Regions from separate parts of the Streptomyces sp. NPDC051576 genome, predicted to be linked through region 2. Evidence: riboswitches for the same ligand, from Rfam matches in the RefSeq annotation. Region 2 holds a riboswitch; each other region holds the start of a gene.

Region 1 (2,256 bases), on a different contig from region 2:
CTCATGCCGCACCCCACGCTCCCCGCCGTACGGGTCGAGCGGCGGGACGACCTGTGGGCCGAGCCGATCAGCAAGGTGCTGCTGCGTCATCCCGCCCTGGCGGACGACGAGTTGGCGTGCACGGCGCGCTCGGTGGTGGGTTCGCTGGCCTCGGTCACCATGTCGGGCCCCGGCACCGTCGAACTCCAGCCACTCGGCATCACCAAGGCGACCGGCCTCGCCCTCGCCGCCCGGCACTTGGGCCTGACCCCGGCCGACACCATCGCCTTCGGCGACATGCCGAACGACATCCCGATGTTCGACTGGGCGGCCCACGGCGTGGCGATGGCCAACGCCCATCCCGAACTCAAGGCGGTGGCCGACGAGGTGACGACGTCGAACGAGGACGACGGCATCGCCGTCGTCCTCGAAAGACTGCTGCTGGACGCCGGTTTCTAGTAGGCGCCGTACACGTTGTCGATGGAGCCGTAGACCGCCGCCGCGTAGTTGCAGGCGGCGGTGATGTTCGCGACCGGGTCGTACGGGTCGTACGCCGTACCCGCCACGTGGTAGGCGTTGAACGTCGGGTCGATGACCTGGAGCAGGCCCTTCGACGGGGTGCCCGCCGCCGCGTTGGAGTCCCAGTTGTTGATGGCCCACGGGTTGCCGGAGGACTCACGGATCACGTTGCGGTAGATGCCGTTGTACGTGCCCGGAATCCCCTTCTGCGCCATGATCGCGAGGGACTCGCGGATCCAGCCGTCGAGGTTGTTGGTGTAGCCGGCGGCCGTGGTCGAGGTGGTCGTGGCGGCCGAGGCGGAGGTCGCGCCGACGATCGGCAGGGCGAGGATCGCGGCACCGGTGCCGAGGACGGCGAGGTTGCGGCCGAGGCGGGCGCGGCGGGACTGAGCGGTTGCAGGCATGACGAGGTTCCTCTCCGTCGCCTGCGAGGTGAGCTGTCGGGTTCGGGCTGGGAGGTGCCCGGCCGCGCCCTTGCGGACGTGACTTAACCCCAAGCCGTGCCGGTCGTGCCGACCGGTCCGGCGACTTACCTGGGTCCCCCGCTCCTGCCGTGCGAGATGTTCGTGACTGGGATACCGGACGGCGGCAGGATTCGGCGTTCCGCCCGACAGGCCGGGAACGTATGCGAGAGCACATGTCCGGAACAAGTGGCGGAATCACACCTAACCCCTATTGACCTTGGTCTGAGACGTATGGGGCACTTGATCCTTTGCGCGAGCCAAGGGTCAACTGTCAAACGCCGTAAGGGGAAACGCGGACAGAGCGGGACACAGGTCATCCACAGAAAAGCGTGACCCAACTCACGGGAGGATTAAGAACGGCAAATCGGGCATTCATCCTCAACTGGCAGTTCTCGGAATCCTTTTCTCCCAGGTTCGGTGAAAGATCACCTCTTCGCCTTCGGTGCAGATAACCTCATTCGAGGTAATAAAGTCCGTTTCGTCGCACGTGATCTCCGACCGTGTGCGCACGGTCGTGTCCCAGGCCGACTCCGGCCGGTGCAGCCGGATCGACCAGTCCGAGCGGGTGCGCGCCGACAGCGGATCCGACTCGTCGATCGTGTACGTCTCCAGCGCGTCCTCGGTGAACTCCAGGCCGTCGGGATACACGCGCGTCCCGCCGTAGCGCGGGTCGACCTCCAGCCGCCACTCGCCCTTCGCGACATCCCGCACGACCAGCCGCTCGGGCCGCGGCTCGTCCAGGGTGACCGGCTGGCTCACCCCGAGCGGCTCGGCCTCCTCGGGCTCCTCGAAACGGATGTCGTCGGTGCGAAGGTCATCCGTCAACTCCCGCTCCCGCACGGGGAGTTCGAGCGCGCTGCCCTCCGGGTCCAGGGTGAAGCCGGCCGCCGACTCCGGCTGGGGCCAGATCCACGGCCAGTACGCCGACGACACCGCGAGGCGGATGCGATGGCCGGGCGGGACGGCGTACCCGATGCCGTTCAGCTCGAAGGTCACGTCCTCGGTGGCACCCGGCGTCCACGGCACCGCCCGGTCCCGCCCGTGCCGCGCCGACAGGTTGAGCACGCCCCGGGTGACCAGGGTCGAGGAGCCGTCCGGGGCGACGTCGCACAGCCGGGCGATCACCTGCCCGCGCGGCACCGGGCAGGTCAGCCGCAGCCGCACCCTGGGCCGCCCCAGCACCCAGGTCTCGTCCGGCACCTCGAACTGGAAGCACGCCGACCGCGCGTCCTCGTCCCGCTGGTCCGGCGGCAGATCGGCGTCGTTCCCGAAGGGGAAGAACCGGCCCGCGTCC
Region 2 (2,256 bases):
CGCCGCCCTGGTTGCCCGCGGCGAACGCCGAATACGAGTCGGCGGTGTCGACGAAGTTGCCCCCGGCGGCCGTGTACGCGTCGAGTACGGCGAAGGAGGCCGCCTCGTCGGCGGTCCAGCCGAAGACGTTGCCGCCGAGGACGAGCGGGAAGATGTCGAGGTCGGACCGGCCCAGCTTGCGAAGAGAAGTCATGCTCTACGTCAACAGCCGGACCGGAACCCGATATTCCAGCAGGATCGCCGGGTGGCTCAGGGGTTGAGGCCCTTGCTGCGCAGCCAGGGCGCCGGGTCGCTGGCGGTCGCGGCGCCGTTGATGTGGACCTCAAGGTGGAGGTGCGGCCCGGTCACGTTGCCGGTGGCTCCGACGCGGCCGATGACGTCACCGGTGGCGACCTTCTGCCCGACGCTGACGTTGATCGAGGACTGGTGGCAGAACCACAGCTCGGTGCCGTCGTCGAGGGTGATGATCGTGCGGTAGCCGTAGGACCCGGCCCAGCCCGCCTCGGTGACCGTGCCGCTGTGGATGGCCTTGATCAGCGTGCCTGTGGGCGCCGCGAAGTCGAGCCCGGTGTGGTAGCCGGAGGACCACATGGTGCCGGCCTGACCGAAGGTGCCGGTGATCGTGTACGACCCGACCGGCAGGGTGTACTGCTTGGCCAGCTCGGCGAGCTTCGCGGCCTCGGCCTTCTTCTTGGCGGCGGCCTCCGCGGCCTCCTTCGCGTCCGCGGCCTTGGCGGCGGCGTCCTTCTCGGCCTTGGCCGCGGCGTCGTCGACCTGCTTGGCGACGGCTGCCTCGGCGGCGGCCTGCGACTTGCCGTCGACCTGGAGCTGCTGGAGCTCGGCCTGCTCCATGATCCGGTTGCGCAGCAGCTCACCCGCGTCCGAGGTGCCCTTGGCGGTCTCGGTGGAGGTCACGCCGACGCTGCTGAGCGCGGTCGCGGAACCCTTGGGGGTGCTGGAGGAGTCGTCCAGCAGATGCCCCACGGAGGGCAGGTCCGGCAGGGAGATCGAGACGGGCGGCTTGCCGGTGTTGGCGCTGGCCATCCCGCCGGCGCTCACGGCGGCTATGACACCGACACCCAGGACGGTGGAGCTGCGGGCGAATCCCCCGCCACCACGCTGCTTGGCGACACGGTGCTTGCCGCGGTTGGGGGGAACGGACTCCGCGCTGGGGTTCCACTCCTCCCAGGGGCCCTCGTCGGGGCGGTAACCGCCGTACACGAACGGGGCTTCTGGGGCAGCCTGGTTGGACGCCACGTGGGCGTGCTCCTTTCCTTCCTTCTCGCCTACCGGGTTAGCTGACGGGTTCGGAGCAGGAAGGTCTCCTACGCGCGTAAACCTGTCGTGTTCCCACGGCGGTCGACGAGCGATTCACCCCAAGTGGTGGTTCCCCGGTTCCCTTGCGGGATTCGGCGCGTGCGCACGGAGCCGTCTCTTGTGACGGCTGGGACGACCGCGCTGCGTTATCGAACGTTAATAGACCCGGGCACCCGATTCCAAGCTGTTCCGCTTGATCATTAACCTTTCCTTGCTGGACGAAGGGCCCACGACCGGCGAAAAACGGGCGAGTTGACCAAGTCTCAGAATTCCCACAGCTATTGACGGTATGTCAGTTGTTATGCGGAGGGCGCTCGCCCGATCACACCTGGTGACACCGTTCATGGATGGCGTACGGCGATCATCGCCATGTCGTCCGACATCCCGCCCCCGGAGTACCGGCGCACCTCCTTGGCGAGGATCCCGAGCAACGACTCGGGGCTGCGGAAGGTCCGTCCGGCCAGCCGCTCCCCGGGATCGAAGAAGACGCCGTGGCAGTCCCGGGCCTCGGACAGACCGTCGGTGTACACCAGCAGCGTGGCCCCGCCCGGGAACGGGAACTCCTGGGCGCGGTCGGGCCAGAACCCCAACTCGCCCATGCCGAGCGGCAGTGCGGGTTCCTTGACGAGCAGGGTTTCCACAGTGCCGTCCGCGTTCAGGAGCAGCGGCGGCGGGTGACCCCGGTCGACGATCCGTACGACGCCGTCGCCGTGCGGGAGTTCGGCGAGGACGGCCGTGGTGAACCCCTCGAACGCGTCGAGGCCGTCGCGCCGGGTGCCCTCGCGGGCCAGCGCCCGCTCCAGCCGCTGGGCGACCTCCTCCAGGGTGGTCTCCTGCTCGGCCGCCTCCCGGAACGCCCCGATCACCACGGCGACGGCGGCGACCGCGCCCATGCCCTTGCCGCGCACGTCGCCGACGATCAGCCGTACGCCGTGCGGG
Region 3 (2,256 bases), on a different contig from region 2:
CACGGCGAGGTTGGTGTACTCGAAGTCGCCCTCGGGCCGCCGATCCGCGAGCAGTACCGCGAACCTGTCGGCCCAGCCGACCATCGCCCCGTCGGGCCCGGGGTCGCCGACGCCCTCGGTGAAGCTGTCCCCCACCGCCACGTACGACCCGATCACTGATCTGCTGTCACTCTTCGAATCGTCTGCCACGGCAACCATAATTCACCCTGGACTGTGACCTACGCGATCGTATTTACGGGTTGACGGTCGGTGAGATAAGCCACTTGTAAAGGGTTGTCCAAAGTCGGAATAAGTCTCTGATCAGGGGCGTTGACTACGGAACCGCCGCGCCCCTGACCAGGCGTCAGCACCGAACTCAGCCGACGGTGACTCCGTGCGAGCGGAGGTAGGCGACCGGGTCCACGTCCGAGCCGTAGTACGGCGTGGTCCGGATCTCGAAGTGCAGGTGCGGGCCGGTGACGTTCCCGGTCGCGCCGGAGAGGCCGATCTGCTGCCCCTCGGTCACGGTCTGGCCGGCCGAGACGGACAACTGCGACATGTGGGCGTACTGCGAGTACTCGCCGTCCGCGTGCCGGATCACGACCTCGTTGCCGTACGCGCCGTCGTAGGCCGCCGAGACGACCGTGCCCGCGGCGATCGCCTTGACGGTGGTGCCGGTCGGGACCACGAAGTCGACGCCCGTGTGGTAGCCGCTGGACCACATGCTGCCCGCGACGTGATAGCCGGTGCCGATGGTGGCACCGGTCACGGGAAGCGCGTAGCCGGTGGAGGTGCTCTTCGACGAAGAAGCCGAAGACGCCGAAGAAGAAGACGAAGAGGCGCTCGTCTTCGACGAGTTCGACGAGTTCGACGAGCTGGACGACTCGGTCTTGCCCGTCCCGCTCGTCGTGGCCTTCTGGCCGAGGGTGAGCTTCAAGCCCGGGTGGATCAGCGACGGATCGCCGCCGATGGCCTCGCGGTTGTCCTGGTAGAGCTTCTTCCAGCCGCCGGTGACGTTCTGGTCCTCGGCGATCTTCGCGAGCCAGTCGCCCGACCGCACCGAATACGTCTTGACGCCCGCCGACTTCGAGGCGGTCTTCTCGACGACCGTCTTCTCGGACGCCGGAACTGACTGAACCGCCTTTTCCGGAGCGGAAGTCGTGGTCGCGGCATGGGCGCCGGTGGCTCCCATGAGCGGAAGGGCGAGCGCTGCGCCGCCCGTTCCGGCTACGGCCATCGAGCGGGTGAGGCGCTGGGACTTCGGGCGGCGGTGCTTACCCTTCGCGGGCATGACGAATTCCTCTCCGGCGCCTGCGAGGTGAGCTGTCGGGTGCGGGCTGGAGATGCCCGGCCGCGCGCTGGTCGCGGCTTTACCCCAAGCCCGTTCCGGAGACCGGAACAGGCGTCCTACCTGTGGGTCCCCCGCTCCTGCCGCATTCGGGTGGGTGTGTGCGGAGTCCGGTCGGCGGCAGGATTGGGCGTCCGTCCGGATTGGTGGCGAACGTAAGCGAGGAAGACGCAAAGGGACAAGCAGGAGGTTCCACGGATTTGCGTTTCTTGTGGCCTCCTGTGGGAATTAACAGTCACCCTCCGTGAATTCCCACCGGACTCCCGCCTCAATTCCCCTGGAAAAGCACGCCAATTACGTGAACATGACGAACGACGTACGGTCACGAATATGACTCTGCTCACGTACCTTCTCCTCAGCTTCCTTTATTCCAGAGCGAGTTGGACTAAGGCTGCAATTAGGACAGAAGGTTCAGATGCGACGCAGTCGGAGAACCGTCGCATCAAGGTCACCGTGCAGCCCGGTGCGCAGTCCGTGGTGCAACAGGACCGCACCTCGGTGGACTTCGCCCGTTTCGAGACATTCGTACGACGCTGTCGGGTCGAGCCCACGCAGTCGGAGGGCAGGTACGGGCTCGCCGTAGTGCTGCGCCTGGAGGAGGGCAAGGACGACGGACTCCTCGCCGCGCACGTACTGCACCGCGCTCAGTCCACCCTGCGGCGGGCGCAGCCGGTGGAGGTCGCCGTGCTGGACGAGCGGGCGGATCTCCTTGTAGAGGTCCACCCACTGGCGGGCCTCGGCGAGTTCCTCCTCGGTCCACTCCGAGAGGTCGCCGCCCACGCCGAGCACTCCGGACATGGCACTCACGAACCGGAAGCGCAGACTGCTGACCCGGTCGTTGAGCTGGGTGTTCGGGCTGTCGGTGACCCAGGCCGCCATCACGCGCGCGGGATGGATCTGACTGAAGCCGTGCTGGATGGCGAGCCGGT

What was found. A riboswitch is a leader RNA that binds a small molecule or an ion and turns the genes downstream of it on or off. The one in region 2 is predicted to bind cyclic di-AMP.
Region 1: another riboswitch for cyclic di-AMP. It lies ahead of AB0M63_RS01000 (transglycosylase SLT domain-containing protein); the one in region 2 lies ahead of AB0M63_RS09830 (M23 family metallopeptidase).
Region 3: another riboswitch for cyclic di-AMP. It lies ahead of AB0M63_RS37520 (LysM peptidoglycan-binding domain-containing M23 family metallopeptidase); the one in region 2 lies ahead of AB0M63_RS09830 (M23 family metallopeptidase).

Annotation. Positions count from the first base shown of each region.
Region 1 covers NZ_JBFAZO010000001.1:212,721-214,976, forward strand. The annotation lists gene AB0M63_RS00995 (HAD family hydrolase) at 1-438, shown strand, start outside; gene AB0M63_RS01000 (transglycosylase SLT domain-containing protein) at 435-902, opposite strand; cyclic di-AMP (ydaO/yuaA leader) riboswitch at 908-1,109, opposite strand; gene AB0M63_RS01005 (CocE/NonD family hydrolase) at 1,341-2,256, opposite strand, start outside.
Region 2 covers NZ_JBFAZO010000003.1:21,652-23,907, forward strand. The annotation lists gene AB0M63_RS09825 (aldo/keto reductase) at 1-193, opposite strand, end outside; gene AB0M63_RS09830 (M23 family metallopeptidase) at 250-1,257, opposite strand; cyclic di-AMP (ydaO/yuaA leader) riboswitch at 1,269-1,425, opposite strand; gene AB0M63_RS09835 (PP2C family protein-serine/threonine phosphatase) at 1,659-2,256, opposite strand, start outside.
Region 3 covers NZ_JBFAZO010000014.1:74,191-76,446, forward strand. The annotation lists gene AB0M63_RS37515 (SGNH/GDSL hydrolase family protein) at 1-156, opposite strand, end outside; gene AB0M63_RS37520 (LysM peptidoglycan-binding domain-containing M23 family metallopeptidase) at 356-1,270, opposite strand; cyclic di-AMP (ydaO/yuaA leader) riboswitch at 1,275-1,437, opposite strand; gene AB0M63_RS37525 (alpha-galactosidase) at 1,739-2,256, opposite strand, start outside.